One region of the Paenibacillus sp. OT2-17 genome, then DNA from elsewhere that is predicted to be linked to it. Evidence: a T-box and tRNA genes for the amino acid it is inferred to sense, from the RefSeq annotation. Region 1 holds a T-box; the other regions hold tRNA genes.
The links. The T-box of region 1 lies ahead of leuS (leucine--tRNA ligase). A T-box ahead of a tRNA ligase gene usually reads a tRNA of that ligase, here a tRNA-Leu.

Region 1 (4,904 bases):
GAACGGTTGGAGGTATTTATTTTTCACGATACAGAGGACCGTTTGGCCGCAACTATGAAAAAGCCGTTCTTGTCGTTGGGCGAAATGGCAAAGCTTGAGGTGGCCGATGTGCATCCGCGTTTGGGTTGTTTCCTGGAGATGGGATTGGGTCGTCAGCTTTTGCTGCCGATTCGTGAGTTGCCAGAAAACCGAGATTTGCATCCTCGTGTGGGCGACTACGTGTATGCCATTATGGAGCATGACAAGCAAGGCAGACTGCGGGCTAAGCTGGCAGGGGAACAGGAGCTGGCTCCGTTGTGCTTCCACGCCCCTGATTCGTGGCTGAATACGTGGGTGCAGGCGACTGTGTACAAGCCGCTTCAGATGGGCACATTCGTCCTGGTGGACGGAGGTGTGCTTGGTTTTGGCGCGATTGGAATGATTCATTCCTCGGAGCGTAACCGGATGCTTCGCTTGGGCGAAGAGGTCAAGGTACGGGTCACGCTTGTTCGGGAAGACGGTCGGGTCAATCTGGCGATGTCACCACGCAAGGAAGTAGGCCGTGATGAGGATGCGGAGCGGTTGATTGCTTTTCTGAAAGAGCGTCCGGGTGGCGGCATGCCTTACTCCGACGCAACGCCGCCGGATATTATCAAACAACGGTTTGGTATTAGTAAATCCGCCTTCAAGCGTGCGATGGGCAAGCTGATGAAGGAAGGAATGGTTACACAAAAGGAAAACTGGACCTACCTAGTGGAGAAAATGCCGAAACCGAAGGACGGGAATGGGGAATAAAAAATGGCTTCTTACCGGAAGTTTGCCTATGTGTATGATGAGCTGATGCAGGACATGCCGTACCCGGACTGGTTACGCTTTGCACGGCAGGCTTGGGATCAGTACGGTATGCCGCATACGGTGGCCGAACTGGGCTGTGGAACGGGTTCGATTACGATTCCCCTAGTTAACTCGGGCTTCGAAGTGTCTGGAATCGACTTATCCTCTGACATGCTGGCAGTAGCCCGTCGCAAAATGGAAACCACTCCCCAGGGACAGCGATTGTTTCGTGAGGGAAGCGTTCGCTGGATACAGCAGGATATGAGAGAATGGATTTTACCCGAGCCTGTGGATTCTGTAATTTCTTTTTGCGATTGTCTGAATTACTTGTTGGAGGAAGAAGATATAATTTCTACTTTTCGTAGAACTCATGCTGGACTGAAGCCTGGCGGAACCTTCTTGTTCGATGTACATCATCCGCAGACGTTTTTACGTTATGATGAAGAGCAGCCATTCGTACTGGATGATCGCTCTATCTCATATATCTGGACATGTGCGTTGGACACTCCCCGTTGTGAAATTGAGCATCATCTTAGTATCTTTGCGAAAGCAGAACATGAAGGACGCGATCTGTATCAGCGTTTCGAGGAAATTCATGTACAGCGTGCCTATGATCCAGACTGGATGAAAGCAGAATTGTCCAAAGCAGGTTTTCGTGATGTGAAGGTATATGCGGATTTTGAATGGGTAGAAGCAGAAGATGACGCGGCGAGACTGTTTTATGTTGCTGTAAAATAGTGAAGACTCATTGAGCAAATTTAGGAAAAGAAAGACGCTTTTCATGATGACATGAAGGGCGTCTTTTTGCACTCATATATTCACTTTATAGTTCAACTGAAGCTCATCACCCGGTACACCCCGAATACCCCAGTTCTGTTTGGGCGTTTCAAATATAGTAATCTCAAGATCCTGTGGAGCAATGCCAAAATGGTCCATAATTCGTTGGAATAACAGCTGGATGAGCTGCTTCTTAGCTTCTGTCGTTCTGCCTTCAAAGATACTGATTTCAATAATGGTGTACGCCTCAGAGCGACCATCGGCATATATAAAGTCTTCCTGATCCATAGGGAAAAAACGATGAAACCTCTTGTCTGGAGGGTATTTGAATGCATCCACCACAGCAGAATGAATCACCTCTGAAAGCTGCTTTTTGATTGGATTTAGAGCTTCTTTTATTCCGAAAATTTTAATCTGTGCCATGTCTCAGCTCACCTTTCTTATCTCAACTCAACTCAATTTGCATCAATTTAATTCGAAGTTATTATAAAACATTCGTATGCATGTGTCATGAACAATTAGTATGAAGAGGGTCTTTAACACCAAAGATAGTCCTTATTTGACTTTTTTCGCGGTTTTCAATATAATAGTGCCATTATTAACGGTTAAACAATCGCTGATGAGGAATAGTAGCTTTGTCTGGACATGTAGAGAGCCGGCGGGTGGTGCAAGCCGGTTGACAGTGCAAAGTGAACTCGCCTCGGAGATATGCGTCCAACGCAGGAACGCCTTTACAGGTGCTTGTATCCTGTTATTAACCCGCATCGGATCACCTCCGTTATCAGGTGCAAAGGGAGTAGAACGCGAAGAACGCTTTCTGCTAACTAGGGTGGTACCACGGGAATATAACCTCTCGTCCCTAGCGCTGACACGCTACGGGATGCAGAGGTTTTTTTGTTGCATACCGTTTGAGGAGGAAAAGACAATGACAGACACACAGCCGAAGCACGGCTATCAACCGCAAAGTATTGAACCAAAATGGCAGAAATATTGGGATGAGAACAAGACGTTCCGCACCGGGGAAGAGCCGGGCAAACCGAAGTTTTATGCTTTGGATATGTTTCCGTACCCATCTGGAGCCGGCCTACATGTAGGCCACCCAGAGGGCTACACAGCTACGGATATTGTTTCACGATATAAAAGAATGCGCGGCTACAACGTACTGCATCCGATGGGTTGGGACGCCTTCGGTCTGCCTGCCGAGCAGCATGCGCTGGATACAGGGGAGCACCCACGCGAAATTACGGTGAAAAATGTAAATAACTTCCGCCGTCAAATCAAATCGCTCGGCTTCTCCTACGACTGGGATCGTGAAATCAGCACGACGGATCCTGATTATTACAAATGGACACAGTGGATCTTCATCCAGCTGTACAAGCGCGGCCTTGCATATGTAGCTGAAGTACCTGTGAACTGGTGCCCGGCGCTGGGAACGGTGCTAGCGAATGAAGAAGTTATTGACGGTAAGAGTGAGCGTGGCGGTCATCCGGTCGTCCGTAAACCAATGCGTCAATGGATGCTGAAAATTACGGAATACGCGGATCGTCTGCTGGAGGATCTGGAGGAACCGGATTGGTCTGAGAGTATTAAGGATATGCAGCGGAACTGGATCGGTAAGTCTACCGGGGCAGAGGTTCGTTTTCCAATTGAAGGCTATGACGAGCAACTCACAGTGTTTACAACCCGTCCAGATACACTGTTCGGCGCAAGCTACTGTGTGCTGGCACCAGAGCAAGAATTGGTAGATATTATCACTACGCCTGAGCAAAAGGATGCTGTACAACAGTACCGTGAACAAGCTGCTCGTAAAAGCGATCTGGAGCGTACGGATCTGGCCAAGGATAAAACAGGCGTATTCACAGGAGCTTATTCAGTGAACCCGGTGAACGGCGAAAAGCTGCCGATCTGGATTGCTGACTATGTACTTGCAGGCTACGGAACTGGAGCGATTATGGCTGTACCTGCTCACGATGCGCGTGACTGGGAATTTGCCAAGCAATTCGGATTGAATATCATTGAGGTTGTCCAAGGTGGAGATGTGGCTAATGAGCCATATACTGAGGATGGACCGCACGTCAATTCCGGCCCGCTGAATGGACTTACCAACGAGGAAGCGATTCCGAAGATGATTGAATGGCTGGAAGCTGAGGGCAAAGGACACGGTAAAGTCACCTATCGCCTGCGTGACTGGCTGTTCAGCCGTCAACGCTATTGGGGCGAGCCGATTCCGGTAATTCATCTGGAAGATGGAACGATCAAACCCGTTCCTGAGGACCAACTTCCGCTCGTACTGCCGGAGATGGACAATATCAAGCCTTCAGGTACAGGTGAATCCCCGCTGGCGAACGCAACAGATTGGATCGAAACCATTGATCCTGAGACAGGTATGAAAGCACGCCGCGAGACAAATACAATGCCGCAATGGGCAGGCAGTTGCTGGTATTACCTGCGCTTTATTGATCCGAAAAATGACAAAGAGCTTGTATCCAAAGAGAAACAACGTGAATGGATGCCTGTTGATTTGTATATTGGCGGAGCGGAACATGCGGTTCTTCACTTGCTGTATGCCCGTTTCTGGCATAAGGTACTGTATGATATCGGCGTAGTGGAAACGAAAGAGCCTTTTTATAAGCTGGTCAACCAGGGTATGATTTTGGGCAATAACAATGAAAAAATGAGTAAATCACGCGGTAATGTCATTAATCCTGATGATATTGTCAATACGTTTGGCGCCGATACGCTGCGTATTTATGAGATGTTTATGGGGCCGCTGGAAGCGACCAAGCCATGGAATGAGAATGGGGTAGAAGGAGCACATCGTTTTCTGTCCCGCGTATGGCGCCTGTTTGTTTCCGAGGATGGTAGCCTGAACGATAAAATTACAAATGACGGCGGTAGCGATGAGTTCAATCGTACTTGGCATAAAACGCTGAAAAAAGTAACCGAAGATCTGGATGCACTGCGCTTCAATACAGCGATCAGTCAGCTGATGATCTTCACCAACGATGCATACAAAGCAGACCTTCTGCCGCGTGCAGCAATGGAAAACTTCGTGCAAATGCTGTCGCCGCTTGCACCCCATCTGGCCGAGGAATTGTGGCAGCTGCTGGGGCACAATGATAGCATTACCTACGCGGCCTGGCCTGCTTATGATGAAGCATGGACGGTGGACGCCGAAGTGGAAATTGTTGTGCAAGTGAATGGTAAAATTGTGCAGCGTGCAACGATTGCCAAGGATCTTGATGCTAAAGCGATGGAAGCATTTGCTGTGTCGTTGGACAATGTTCAGCAGGCACTGGCCGGCAAAACGATCC
Region 2 (3,379 bases), on a different contig from region 1:
GAAATTTTATACTTGAGTATATTGAATTTACCCGCTTTCGTAAAGAGAAAAACCAGCGTAATTCTACTATGGGGTAATGGTTGCTTAGGATTTCATGAGGATTACTAATGAGTAAGGCTGAAAAATGAAAATTATTTCAGAAAAAGTTACTGTGTCGGAGGGGAAACATTTTGGGAGATCAAACTATTTATCAGCGGATTGAAGCTTTGATTAAGGATCGCGGAATGACCAAGAAGGCATTTTGTGAAAAACTTAAAATCAGTTCAGGGAATCTCGGTGATTGGAGAAGGGGTAAAACAACGCCGGGTACCACCCATTTGATTCAGATTTCGGACTTTTTTAATGTATCGCTCGATTGGTTAATGAAAGGGATTAAGCCAGGAGAAGGCGTACTTCAGGAGCAGAAGGCTGCTTATTTTTTTGGAGTGATGGGGCCACTGAATTGCCAGGCAGAAGATCTTGAGACGGAAGAACAGAATTTTATTTTAGAATATGTTGAATTTGCGAAATACCGTAAGCAAAAAAGTGAGAAGGATAAAACAAAGCCGGAATAATTTTTTGGCTAAAGATCGTCTGGGTTGAAGACCCGTAAACGAACGAGTGGGGTTCGCTTTACGGGTCTATTTGGTTTCTTGGTGATATGGAATGACCTATATGTAACTGGAATGCTTGTTAGGTTTAGAGTGCGGTGCCTCCTTATAATCGTTATCGTCGATGTTCAGAATTGCAGCAACTTGTTTTCTGTACCTTTGTGCTTTGCGGGTGCCGTGAATCAGATTGGACAAGCGTGAAGGCGGAATATTGTGTGTCTCACAAAATGTTTTCTGATCCAGTCGAAGTTCGACAAGCCGTTGTTTGATGGCCCACCCGAAGGAGGTGACAGGCATTTTGTTATTCAAGAGAAATCGCCCCTTACGGATTCTTGCGGAATAATTGGTGTGTTATAATAATCATCAGTAAACATGTTAGAATTAACCATCTGACACTATGATACACTTTTATACGTGTTTTTACAATCGTAAATGCGTCATTTTGTTGAATTAATTACTTAATTAAGTGCTAGGTGGTTCTGATAATCCGTCTAGAGTCTGCTAATGGTGTGAATTGCGATTATATGTGGATAAAAAACACTCTGCCACCTGAGGAAAGGGACAGAGTGTTTTTCGTGTTGTGACCACATTGGCGAAGCTACGCATCAGGGGGATGCTGGAAGGCGTTTGAATAGACCTGAGGAGGAAAACAGTCTAGGTTCATCCAATTGGTTATTATGGCTCATATAAAGAGGTAGAGTGATGTAGGAGCTGGACCAATGTCTGTGAAGAAAGCGACGCTGAGATGCAGTTGGCTCAGGTTGGTTAAGCTTCTTCCAGGCAGAGAGGAGCTCGCTTGTCATACGCTCCATAAGAGGGTTCTTTTCCTCATAAGGAGGATTGAGTAGCTTGAAGGCATCTTCCACACAGAAGGACACCGCTGCGCTAAGATAGCCGTGAACGGTCTGTTCTACATCGTTTCCGAGGAGGAAGTTAATCCAGGTGTGAACGGTAGCGAGTGTGCCAATCGCATTGTATTGAATGAGTATGGATTCCAACTGGTCAAATTCAAGCCAAGGATAAAGAGCCTTAGCGAGCTTGAGCAGACGCTGACCGGATAGACGAAACTCCTTCACATGCTGCCAGGAGGGACGTTGGGTATGCAGCATCTTATCAATGAGGGCGATCCGCCAACTGTCATTCTGCTGGATGGCGACATACAGACTTTTGATAGCCATGCCGTCAACGGTTGTAAATTGAGGATACAAATCATCCAGCATGTAATGTTCCAGGTCTTGTAGACTGTTCAAATGTCCGTTACGCGATAGTTTCTCCAGTCCGTTAAAACGGGTGAAGCCACCAACAGGTAGGGAAGGGTCCAACAATAATGCATAGTTCAGCAAGCGGTTGCCTTTATACAAGGTGGTTCGCCTCCTCGAAGTGAATCCTTATGTTATGTTATTTTACTTTTTACTTGGGGATAACGAAAAATATTCGAAATATATGTAATATATATTTACATTTAAATAGCTTTTGTGTCAAATTAAATATTCTTATCGCTCATATATGTTAGTTAAAATAACGTATAAAATAATTATTATATTTTTGTTTACAAATAGTTGATGAGAGAGTATAATAAATCTGTTGCCTCATTACATTATGATTTGCGGTCGTGGTGGAATGGCAGACACGCTATCTTGAGGGGGTAGTGGGCGTACGCCCGTGGAGGTTCGAGTCCTCTCGACCGCATTATATGCAAGACTCAGTTAAAAAAGCATCCTGACACGGTTTACGTGAAGGGATGCTTTTTTTGTTAAGCATTTTTCGTTAAGCATTTTTCGTTATATCCTTTAGCCACAGAAGCAACGGTAGACAATAGGTCGTTTATTAACTGATAAAGAAGGATGTCAGTTTTGCTGCAAAAGCTTCTCTATATCTCCCGCCAGCTTATCTGGAGTGGTTTGCGGTGCATAGCGCTTAAATACGTTACCTTCTCGTGTAATTAAGAATTTAGTAAAATTCCATTTGATCGCTTTGGACCCTAATACCCCCGGAGCAGTTTGGGTCAGGTAACGAAATAAGGGGTGCGCTTGATCGCCATTGACATCTGTCTTGGCGAACATCGGAAAGGTAACACCATAATTGATCTGGCAAAACTCGGAAATCTCCTCGCTGGAACCTGGCTCTTGTTTGGCAAATTGGTTGCTGGGAAATCCCAAAATTTCGAGCCCCTGTTCATGGTACTGGTCATATAGCTCTTGTAGCGCTTTGTATTGGGGGGTTAACCCACATTTGCTGGCAGTGTTCACGATAAGCAGAACGTTCCCTTCATATGTGGATAACGGAATTTGTTTCCCTTGCAGGGTGTGCGCATCATATTCATAAACGGTCATAGTATCTCTCCTTATTCAATATTCAGCAATTAAATTGTAAGCAATTAAAAGCAAGGTTGCAAGTCTGGAAAAGCTGTATCAAGCCTTTAGCCGCTGTAAAATCGTATTTTGTTCAAAACAGTAAATCGCACCGCAAATGGAGCGAATTAAGGTGTTTCTTCTTATAAAAGCGGGTTCAATCGGTGTTTAGCTGGTACATATAGCGTATTTTCTTCTCTTTTTACAAAAAAAGGCCAAAAACGCTCTACCCTACGCCAATATTGACATGCTTGTCATTTTCGAAAAGGGATGAAAAACAGAGATTGAAGGAGCTGTGAGAAGCATAGTTGCATTGTAAGCGCTATTATTAATATTCTAGGCTCTAAAGGCCGATTTATAACCCCGCAGTTGAGCTTTACAGTCTTCCATGCGCGGGTGTATGATTCAAGACGTAATTTCAAATTAACTTGAATGAAG
Region 3 (4,904 bases), on a different contig from region 1:
TTGAAAATATACTGGCCAAAATTTGGAAGCCCGATCTTCGACCAGTACAAACGCTTAGTCAGATTTACGGAGAGAAGACGTCTACATACCAAAACAGGATTGAACTCCGATTTTCCAGACAAATTAATGAAGATCAGATGGAAGACATTCCAGAGCTGTTGGAACACATATTGCTGACGCTTATGGAATTAAACAAGGTCTAAAGGGTTAGGGCCCTAATGTAAATGACATTAGTAGACCAACAAGTTAACGTTAGAGGAGTTGAAAGTATAAATGAATGAACTTGAATTCTCTCAAGTATATGCGATTATGGAGGCTTCTTTTCCTGAAACGGAATGCAGAACATCCGAGTCACAGAGGGCTCTGCTTCATCATCCATGTTATCGTTTACTTACCAAAAAGGACGAACAAGGGCAAATAATTGCTTTTTTGGCGGGATGGGAGTTTACAGATTTTCGGTTTGTAGAGCATATTGCCGTAGATTCGGCTATACGAGGTGGCGGGTTAGGTAAAGAGCTTATGAGCAAGTTTATTTCACAGTCCGGTAAACCGGTAGTACTGGAGGTTGAGCCACCAGTGGATGAATGGACTCGGAGAAGAATTGGTTTTTATGAACGTTTGGGGTTTCATCTGAACCATTTTGACTATGTACAGCCCCCTTTAAGAGAAGGACAGGCTGATCTGCGGCTTCAAATTATGAGCTATCCAGGTGCGCTGGCTGAACAGGATTTTGCTCCGTTTAAAGAGATTTTATATACCGAGGTCTATGGGTTAAATAAGAAGACTATATAGCTAAAGATGCTTCATTATCGTTAATGTTTTGTCCATGCCATCACAAATTCTTTCTCGTCAGTTTCGGCATCAACAGATTCCGCTTGAATGGTAAATCCATTTTTGGTATAGAAGTTAAATGCTTTCGTGTTCGACTGGTATACTTTTAATTGAATCTCATCATGTTGCTTCTTGATCCAATCTAGTAGTAACTTGCCATAGCCTTTTCTTTGAGAATCAACACGTATAAACAGAGCCGCCAAGTATCCATCCAACATGGAAACAAAGCCGCCGATGCTATGATCATCTTGTATGATAACGTAGTTTTGAGCGAGGGGAAGGTACCTGTTTTCCATCTCGGTAACTTGTGATGCCCAATACTGCGGAGCAATAAAATGATGGGCTTCTATGGAAGCATCCAGCCAGATGGCTGTCAACTCGTTGAGCTCTTCCACATTTGCGGGTCTAATCGACATCGTATCTCCTCTTTCACAGTGCAGTATGTAATCTTATAGATGGTGTTGAAATAAAAAAGACCGTCCGAGGACGGTCTTTCTACCCGTGGCGCTTAATTAAAGCTTTGATCCGTATCCCGCGCCTCCGTCAACTCTGTAAATTAGAGAATAACGGACCGGGTAAGGGATACGCTCAACATGTGATTATTGATGTTGACGCACCTCCTTTCCTGATGGACCCATTTTACCATATATGGATTGTGATATCCAGTGATTTTCTTATATTTGCGGAAATGATTCATAGAAAATATAATATAAAAATAGCTTGATTTTATGTTCTATGGAAGATATAATCTTAATTACCGTGATTGAAAAACATCGGTGTGAATACATAATATGCGGTCGTGGCGGAATTGGCAGACGCGCACGGTTCAGGTCCGTGTGGGCTAACCCCCCGTGGAGGTTCGAGTCCTCTCGACCGCATTATAGCCTAACATTTACAGGTTCTTGGATTGGCTGGATGCCACCAAGAGCCTGTTTTTATATGGTTAAGATGCGTGTACCATTATAACTATTTTATTTATACTGAAATATATATTTAATATAGTCCTTTGCACTCTGATTAATGTCTTCGTCGCTTGCTTGAAACGAGGCTCCGAAGACAGCGAAATAGGGTAATGTTATCGCGCCAACATGCACTGCGCTTGCTTTAAAAGGTGCTATAACTTCATCTACAGTAAAAGAAACGGAACCAGTAGGTGAGTAATTTTCTTTTTTATCGCCAATGGACATGGCTATCCCTAGCTTCTTTCCTTTTAACTTATCACCTTGTGAACCATAAGCCCATCCATGAGTAAAAACATCATCCATCCATTTTTTTAATAAAGGCGGGTAACTATACCAATATAAAGGGAATTGAAATATGATATTACTATGTGCTTCAAGTAACTTTTGCTCTTTCAAAACATCAATGCTCCAGTTTGGGTACTCTTTATAAATTTCGTGAATTGTAATTTCATTGGTATATTGAAGTAATTCTCGTTTCCATCTGTTATTTACTCTAGAATCTTCGATATGGGGATGAGCTAAAATCACAAGAGTTTTCATCATAAATCACCTTTCTTACGTAACATATTTGCCTTTGTAGATGCTCTATTATTATTCTGTATGCTTCAAAAAAAGTAAATACACACAATAAAGTAAGATAGTTACTTGAAAGTGTGCATTGGACTTAGAGTGAAGATACGCAATTATAAAATTAATTAGATAAACTTTGTTATTTTTAGCGTTGAAGAGGTGGTACTATGAAACAATATAATTTAGGCATAGAAGCAACACTTGAGATCATCGGAGGTAAATGGAAATCATTAATCATTTGTTTATTAATGTCTGGTAGAAAAAGGACAAGTGAATTACAGCGTAGTATTCCGGGCATTTCTCAAAAGGTTCTTATACAGCAACTTCGCGAACTTGAAAAGGATGGTATCATAGGTAGACATGTGTATAATCAAATGCCTCCAAAAGTGGAGTATTATATAACGGAATATGGAATTACAGCAAATGAAATTATTGACTTAATGTGTTCTTGGGGAAGGGCTAATATCCAAATAAGACAACAGCAAGGAGAAGATGTGATGTTGTTAGAAAATGATTCAAAATGAATAGTGGAGTAAAAAAGCGTTGCAGACTATGATGTTTACGGTAGTTTTCTTCGGCTGTCTTCAAGTGTTATGTTATGTGTTGAGCCGCAAGCTGATTTGCTATATAGTTATGACTGGACAACCATTCCATCCATATTAAATGAATGCCAAAGTAGGGGGACCCTTGCAATGATTATTAAACCGAAAATTCGTGGTTTCATATGTACGACTGCACATCCTGCAGGATGTGCGGCTCATGTTAACCGTCAGATCAACTACATCAAAGATAGCACATCAATACAAGGAGCTAAAAAGGTACTTGTGATCGGAGCATCTACTGGATATGGGCTGGCTTCTCGTATTGCTGCGAGCTTCGGTCTGGGAGCGGACACCATAGGGGTATCCTATGAACGTCCCGCATCAGAGGGGCGCACGGCTTCAGCAGGCTGGTACAATACGGTAGCCTTTGAAAGAGCGGCCAGAGCAGCTGGCTACATAGCAGAAAGCATTAATGGAGATGCTTTTTCTCATGAAATTAAGCAGGAGACGTTGAAGCTGGTAAAGGAAAAGCTGGGCAAGGTAGACCTGATTGTGTATAGTGTCGCTTCACCGCGACGGACACATCCCGATACGGGTGAGACCTTTAATTCCGTTCTCAAGCCTATCGGACAGTCTTTTTCTAATAAAACAGTGAATACGAATACAGGTGTCGTATCACAAATTACGCTAGAACCGGCTACGCAGGAGGAAATTGAGAACACCATTACGGTAATGGGTGGCGAAGATTGGTCCTTGTGGCTGAAAGCGTTGGAAGAAGCTGATCTGCTGGCTGAAGGGGTAACCACACTGGCTTACTCGTATATTGGTCCCGAAATTACGGAGGCTATCTATCGTAAAGGAACCATTGGCCAAGCTAAAAATGATTTGGAAGCTACAGCACATACTTTAACAAAGCAACTGGAGCGTTATCATGGAAAAGCTTACGTTTCTGTGAATAAAGCTTTGGTTACACAATCCAGTTCGGCTATTCCAGTCGTACCTTTGTATATTTCTTTGCTGTTTAAGGTCATGAAGGAAAAGGGACTGCACGAGGGATGTATTGAGCAGGCACAACGTCTGTTCGAGACGCTATACAGTGGGTCCACTGTGGAAACGGATGAAGAAGGACGCATTCGGCTGGATAACTGGGAAATGAGAGACGATGTGCAGCAGGCTGTCAAAGCAGCTTGGTCCGAAATCACTACAGAAAACGTATCTGAATTGGGTGATCTCGAACAATACCGTCTGGATTTCCTCCAATTATTTGGATTCGGGTTTGATGAAATTGATTATGAATTAGACGTTAATCCATAGGTTGATACACTTTCATAAGTGATATTTGTAAAACAAAAACGGGTACTCTCAAGCGATGCAATTGCTTAAGAGTGCCCGTTTTTTATGTGTATTGGCAAAGAACAAGTTGCACTCGTTTCACTAACAGCATTTATCGAGAATTAGACGTGGGAAGCGACTTACGGTGCAGCAAGCGAAAAACGGCAATGGTAATGATAATCCCCGCAACGCCAAAGACTGCAACAGAAGTCAGAGCTCGATAGGCTTGCCAGCCGAACAAAAATGCAATACCACTGCCAAACGTTGTACCTGCCAGTAAACCAAGTGCGCAGGCAATATCCGTTCCAAATTTCATAAACATGTTCCTTTCAAATGTATAAATTAAAAAGCAACTTGTACTTTTTTGCTGGACTTGGACATACACTTGTGCGTACAATTAAATAGTAATCGTTTTCAAACGGAATCTATTAATCATTATGGATCATTCTTGTGCAAATTATTCCTTTTTCAGGAGGCTGATGAAATGAATATGAATGAGCAGATCAAGCTGTGGAACGAAGAGGCGCAGGCTAGTAACGCTGATCATCCTCACCGAAAGGTTGAATTGTTTATTGAGGTACGGGATGGAGCACTGCAGTCTGTTGTTCCATATCTGAACCAACAGGATTATCGTCATGTAACTCTGGTAGAAGATGAACATACTTCG
Region 4 (4,617 bases), on a different contig from region 1:
CTACAAAAATAAGCTTCATATTCCGAAATAGAACTTAAGGAGGGGGTTCTATGAACTGGAATCAAATGAAGCTTAGATTGAAATTTGGTAGTGCTGTACCGAAGAGTGAAGGTAATTTCTCTTTTGGTATCATGTGTGGACTCTTAATCAGCATCGTGCTGTGGATATCAATCATTGGCTGGATCATGCTGATCTTTAAGTGATTTTACGAAATCACTGTACATATCAAAACAAATGAATTAAGGACTGCTCACAAACCTGTGTCTTATTACCCATGCTTTATTTTGTGAAATCGTTACGTAACTTGTCTATCCCGCGACCTATGGCTTCATCAATCATATCGGTAGCAGCAGGTGTATCTGCATCGGTGTCAGGAATGCGATTAAATCCTGGCTCGCGCTTGTCCAGGGATTGTTTATGTTCGATTTGATCGTCAGTACGATTCTTTTCAGAGTTATTATCTCTCATAGCACATCACAGCTCCTTTTATTAGGCATATTCAGCTTCTATACTTTACATAAACGCTTGTGCTCCAGACTAAACGTTGATAAAAATAAAACCGGGAGGGAGTAAATCCCGCCCGGTACTTCCCAAACAACTAGCGATGCTCAATCAGATCAATCGCTCCCAGAACAACATGAGCCAGTCCGAAACCGAGAATGCCTGTAGCTGCAAGTTTGTACTTACTGCTCAGCAACACAGCGCCTGAAGCCGATACTACCGTTCCAAGAACAGCTGGAATCATACCTTCACGCATTCGTAACACCCCTTCTGGTAGTTTGGAAAGACGTTTATTAGTGTAATTCAAATGTGCACAAGTTATACAAAAAGAGAATTTTATTATTTTTTTTAAAAAACACTTTACAATTCGATAAAATTATCGTATTATATGTTGGTGCCCAATTGAACAACATTTACATAACGAGAACACTTCTTAATCAGATGCGTGTTTCTCAGATACTTGTAAGACAAGTAAGTGTAAAGATTAGCGTTCCTAAATTTATGCCGGGGTGGCGGAATTGGCAGACGCACAGGACTTAAAATCCTGCGGTAGGTGACTACCGTACCGGTTCGATCCCGGTCCTCGGCATTCTTGATTTATAACGGACACATCAAAGTTAAATGAACGAAAATAACGCGAGGTTCTGTGTACCTGCGGAATACTCCGTAACAGGTATGTAGGATCAACAAAAAACGTCTCACCGTTAACATACGGAGAGGCGTTTTTTGTTTTGGAAAAATTAAGCGATCTTGTAACAGAGAGTTGGAGCCTTTCTATTGCATCAATTGTTATAATCATAGGACAACGAAATTAGGCCTTTATAATTAAATAGTAAGTATTTCTAAAAAATGAAGTGGCCTAAAACCTTAAATCAGAATGTTGTTGTTTTTAATTAACTATTGGGAAGGTGGTTCGGTGAAGCTGATATGAATCTGACTTTTCATATGGAACAGTTAAGAGTCTGTTTTATGAATTTCATTAATTATGTATATTTTGTAATGGATGAGAAAACAAGAGACATAGCTATTGTTGACCCATCATGGGATTTATTGAAAGTAGAGTTCTATCTTCAACAATTGAATGGCGATCTCAAAGCGATACTATTAACTCACTCACATTGGGATCATATTAATTTGGTAAATCCACTCCTGGAAAAATATAACCCGCAGGTATTCATGTCAACAAACGAAATCGATTTTTATCATTTTAGATGTAGAAATTTACATTCAATTAAAGACAAGGATTCAATCCAGGTCGGTGAAACAGAAATTAAAAGTCTTTTGACTCCTGGACATACCGCGGGAAGTGTATGCTATCTTTTATCAGATCGCTTATTTACTGGGGATACAATATTCATTGAAGGTTGTGGCTTTTGTGACCCAAATGGAGGAAATCCAATAGAATTATATAATAGTGTTCAAAAAATAAAGCGAGAAATTGATGACTCTATTCAAATTTATCCTGCTCATTCATTTGGTAAAGCGCCTGGTTTTACACCTCATGGATGAAAATATTTATTTTCAATTTACGAGTAAGGAATCTTTTATTAAATTTAGAATGCGTCCGAACCAAAAGGGCCTGTTCGATTTCAAATGAGTCTGTATTGTGGCCCAGTTCTAATGGTGAGAGAAAATCTTAAATATAAAAAATAATACATAACGATCTATCATTTGTCTGTGCCCCAGATGCTCAAGTTAACTAGAGTAAAACACTCGGATCAGTTCTTTTATAAGCCGCCAGAAACGTTGAAGCTGTATTCGAAAGATAATAATGACTTCAAATTAAGCATTTTCAGAAAGGTTTGCGAATCCAATCTGAACTTGGCCGTTTCCAATCAACTGTGAATTGACAGGGTTTGAGTAGAGGATTATAATGGAAAAACATTATTCCAATTATATGATTATATGAAAAATAAAGGAACTTTTCTGTGGTTAATCGCTGGCGGGTCACGTTAACCATCAAAGAGGGATATATCGTGAGAGATTGTAGCTTATCAAGTAGGATAAGTGAAAGGGCGAAGCTATGTATATGGGTAGTAGACATTATAGGAGATGATTTGGCAGTACGTTTTTATAGGAGATGAGTTAAGTGAGCTGGTACGTGTTTTTTGTGCGAACGGGTAGGGAAGAACAGGTCAAGCAGCTTATTAATGAGTGGTTGGATTCTGAAGTCTACAAACCCTTTATACCACTCCAAGAGAGACTCTTTAAAGTAGCAGGAATAGTAAAGAAAGAATGGGCTCCTTTGTTCCCAAGCTATGTATTTATTGAGTCGAATTTACCTGACTTGCAGTTCGTAACCAGTACAAATTCAATGATTTGCACTTCTAGTGATATCATTCGTTTATTGAGATACTCGAAGTTTGAAGCTTCAATGAGAGATTCGGAGAAACAAATGTTAGAAAGTCTATGCAATGATAGCTATTGTATAGAATCATCAACTGGAATTATTGAAGGAGACAATATATGTATCCTAGATGGCCCACTTAAAGGAAGGGGGAGTATAGTTAAGAAAATAGATAGACATAAACGACAAGCGGTCATTCAGTTAGAATTTATGGGTGATATCAGGTTAGTGAGAGTAGCTTTGGAAATTATAAGTAAGGTTTAAAGTGGAGAACTCGTGACGAGTTCATACTCCATGAGGAAGCTTTCAGAACCCTTAAGGGATTTGAAGGCCTTTTTTGATTTGGACTGCTAAGTTAGTAGTTTACTAGGGGGGATATGCGTAGCCTCGTATGCAGAACAACTAATGTTGAAGCGGGAAGATGCCGTGATGAAGGCGGCCGTCAGTTTTGTCCATGCAGATTATAACGCAGACGCTCCCCTTGATCGAGAAGTCTTTCATTCGGATGAGTGTAGTTACTTCGAGAGTTTGGTATTCCATCGGCGGAAATCCAACTTTGTGCTTGGCAGGCTAAGTGCCAAACAAGCAGTTTCGGTGCTGTTAAGCGAGCCAGACCTGCGCAACGTAAGTGTGGAGTCAGGTGTCTTCGGCCAGCCCATGCTTCGAATCAATGGTGTCCACAGCTATCAGGTGAGCATTGCCCACTGCGACTATATCGGAGCGGCTGTTGTTTTTCCCGAAGCACATCCCATGGGCATTGATATTGAGAGGATTGATTCTAAGCGAAATAAGACAATTGAAAGCCAACTGACGGCGGAAGAAAAGGGAAGAATCTCTATCGTGCGGGGAGTAGGGGAGTACTCAGCTTTATTGACGGTTTTTTGGACAGTGAAGGAGGCCCTGTCGAAAATATTGCGCACAGGTTTTACAACATCGCTGCATGTACTTGAAATGAATGAGACCAGATTTGTGGATGGATGCTTCCAAAGTACATTTTCACATTTTCCACAATATGCTGCCCAGTCTTACCAGTTAGGTGACTATATCTGCACGATTGTAGCACCGAGGAAGACGGAATGGAGTATGAATACTTCTCGGCTTTATGAAAAATTCAATGCAAGTTTTCATCGAAATCCGTTTGTAGATCATGTTTACTGAACACCAGGTTTGTTGAGTTTTAAATCATTTATTTTTAGGAGGATACCTATGCATAAGGAAGAAGTATTCGATATCGTTAAACGTTGTATTCGTGAAGTGCTTCCCGAATTACAAGATCACACGTTCGAGTATGGCGATCGATTGGTGGATTTGGGTGCAGATTCAGTAGATCGGGCTGAAATTGTAAACAAGACGATGGAAACATTATCTCTTAATATTCCGCGCGTCGAATTGTCCGGCGTGAAAAATATAGGGGAATTGACAGATGCACTTTATGCGAAATTATGAAAAATTATGAAGAGTCTGAGTTAGTCGTTACGGGGATTGGCGTGACTTCGGCGATTGGGCAGGGGAAGGCTGCTTTTGCCTCGGCGTTGTTCAAAGGGCAGCATGCATTTGGCGTCATGCAACGCCCGGGCAGAAGAGGTGAAGCTTCATTTATAGGTGCGGAGCTGCCACCCTTGTCTTATCCGAAGGCATTATCCAAACGAATGTTACGTACAGCATCATTTTCGGGGCAGGTGGCCATGGTAACCCTTCAAGAAGCCTGGGAAGATGCCCAATTGGATAACGTTGATCCTAGCCGTATTGGACTGGTGATTGGAGGCTCC

Region 2: it has a tRNA-Leu gene. The T-box ahead of leuS (leucine--tRNA ligase) is inferred to sense a tRNA for this amino acid. The anticodon was not compared.
Region 3: it has a tRNA-Leu gene. The T-box ahead of leuS (leucine--tRNA ligase) is inferred to sense a tRNA for this amino acid. The anticodon was not compared.
Region 4: it has a tRNA-Leu gene. The T-box ahead of leuS (leucine--tRNA ligase) is inferred to sense a tRNA for this amino acid. The anticodon was not compared.

Annotation. Positions count from the first base shown of each region.
Region 1 covers NZ_WUDQ01000059.1:10,085-14,988, reverse strand. Annotated here, with positions in the region: gene GRP75_RS10775 (CvfB family protein) at 1-774, shown strand, start outside; gene GRP75_RS10770 (class I SAM-dependent DNA methyltransferase) at 778-1,551, shown strand; gene GRP75_RS10765 (tautomerase family protein) at 1,624-2,013, opposite strand; T-box leader at 2,198-2,454, shown strand; gene leuS (leucine--tRNA ligase) at 2,516-4,904, shown strand, end outside.
Region 2 covers NZ_WUDQ01000273.1:1,255-4,633, reverse strand. Annotated here, with positions in the region: gene GRP75_RS19330 (helix-turn-helix domain-containing protein) at 1-77, shown strand, start outside; gene GRP75_RS19325 (helix-turn-helix domain-containing protein) at 171-554, shown strand; gene GRP75_RS19320 (hypothetical protein) at 651-899, opposite strand; gene GRP75_RS19315 (urease accessory protein UreF) at 1,196-1,933, opposite strand; tRNA gene GRP75_RS19310 (tRNA-Leu) at 2,197-2,279, shown strand; gene GRP75_RS19305 (glutathione peroxidase) at 2,438-2,923, opposite strand.
Region 3 covers NZ_WUDQ01000115.1:4,001-8,904, reverse strand. Annotated here, with positions in the region: gene GRP75_RS14195 (hypothetical protein) at 1-203, shown strand, start outside; gene GRP75_RS14190 (GNAT family N-acetyltransferase) at 274-792, shown strand; gene GRP75_RS14185 (N-acetyltransferase) at 813-1,247, opposite strand; tRNA gene GRP75_RS14180 (tRNA-Leu) at 1,625-1,709, shown strand; gene GRP75_RS14175 (NAD(P)H-dependent oxidoreductase) at 1,803-2,333, opposite strand; gene GRP75_RS14170 (winged helix-turn-helix transcriptional regulator) at 2,531-2,887, shown strand; gene fabV (enoyl-ACP reductase FabV) at 3,056-4,219, shown strand; gene GRP75_RS14160 (hypothetical protein) at 4,350-4,553, opposite strand; gene GRP75_RS14155 (sn-glycerol-1-phosphate dehydrogenase) at 4,722-4,904, shown strand, end outside.
Region 4 covers NZ_WUDQ01000253.1:17-4,633, reverse strand. Annotated here, with positions in the region: gene GRP75_RS29285 (hypothetical protein) at 51-203, shown strand; gene GRP75_RS18835 (hypothetical protein) at 280-468, opposite strand; gene GRP75_RS18830 (hypothetical protein) at 599-757, opposite strand; tRNA gene GRP75_RS18825 (tRNA-Leu) at 1,005-1,090, shown strand; partial or broken gene GRP75_RS18820 (MBL fold metallo-hydrolase) at 1,429-2,098, shown strand; gene loaP (antiterminator LoaP) at 2,591-3,112, shown strand; gene GRP75_RS18810 (4'-phosphopantetheinyl transferase family protein) at 3,254-4,006, shown strand; gene GRP75_RS18805 (acyl carrier protein) at 4,055-4,294, shown strand; partial or broken gene GRP75_RS18800 (beta-ketoacyl synthase N-terminal-like domain-containing protein) at 4,291-4,617, shown strand, end outside.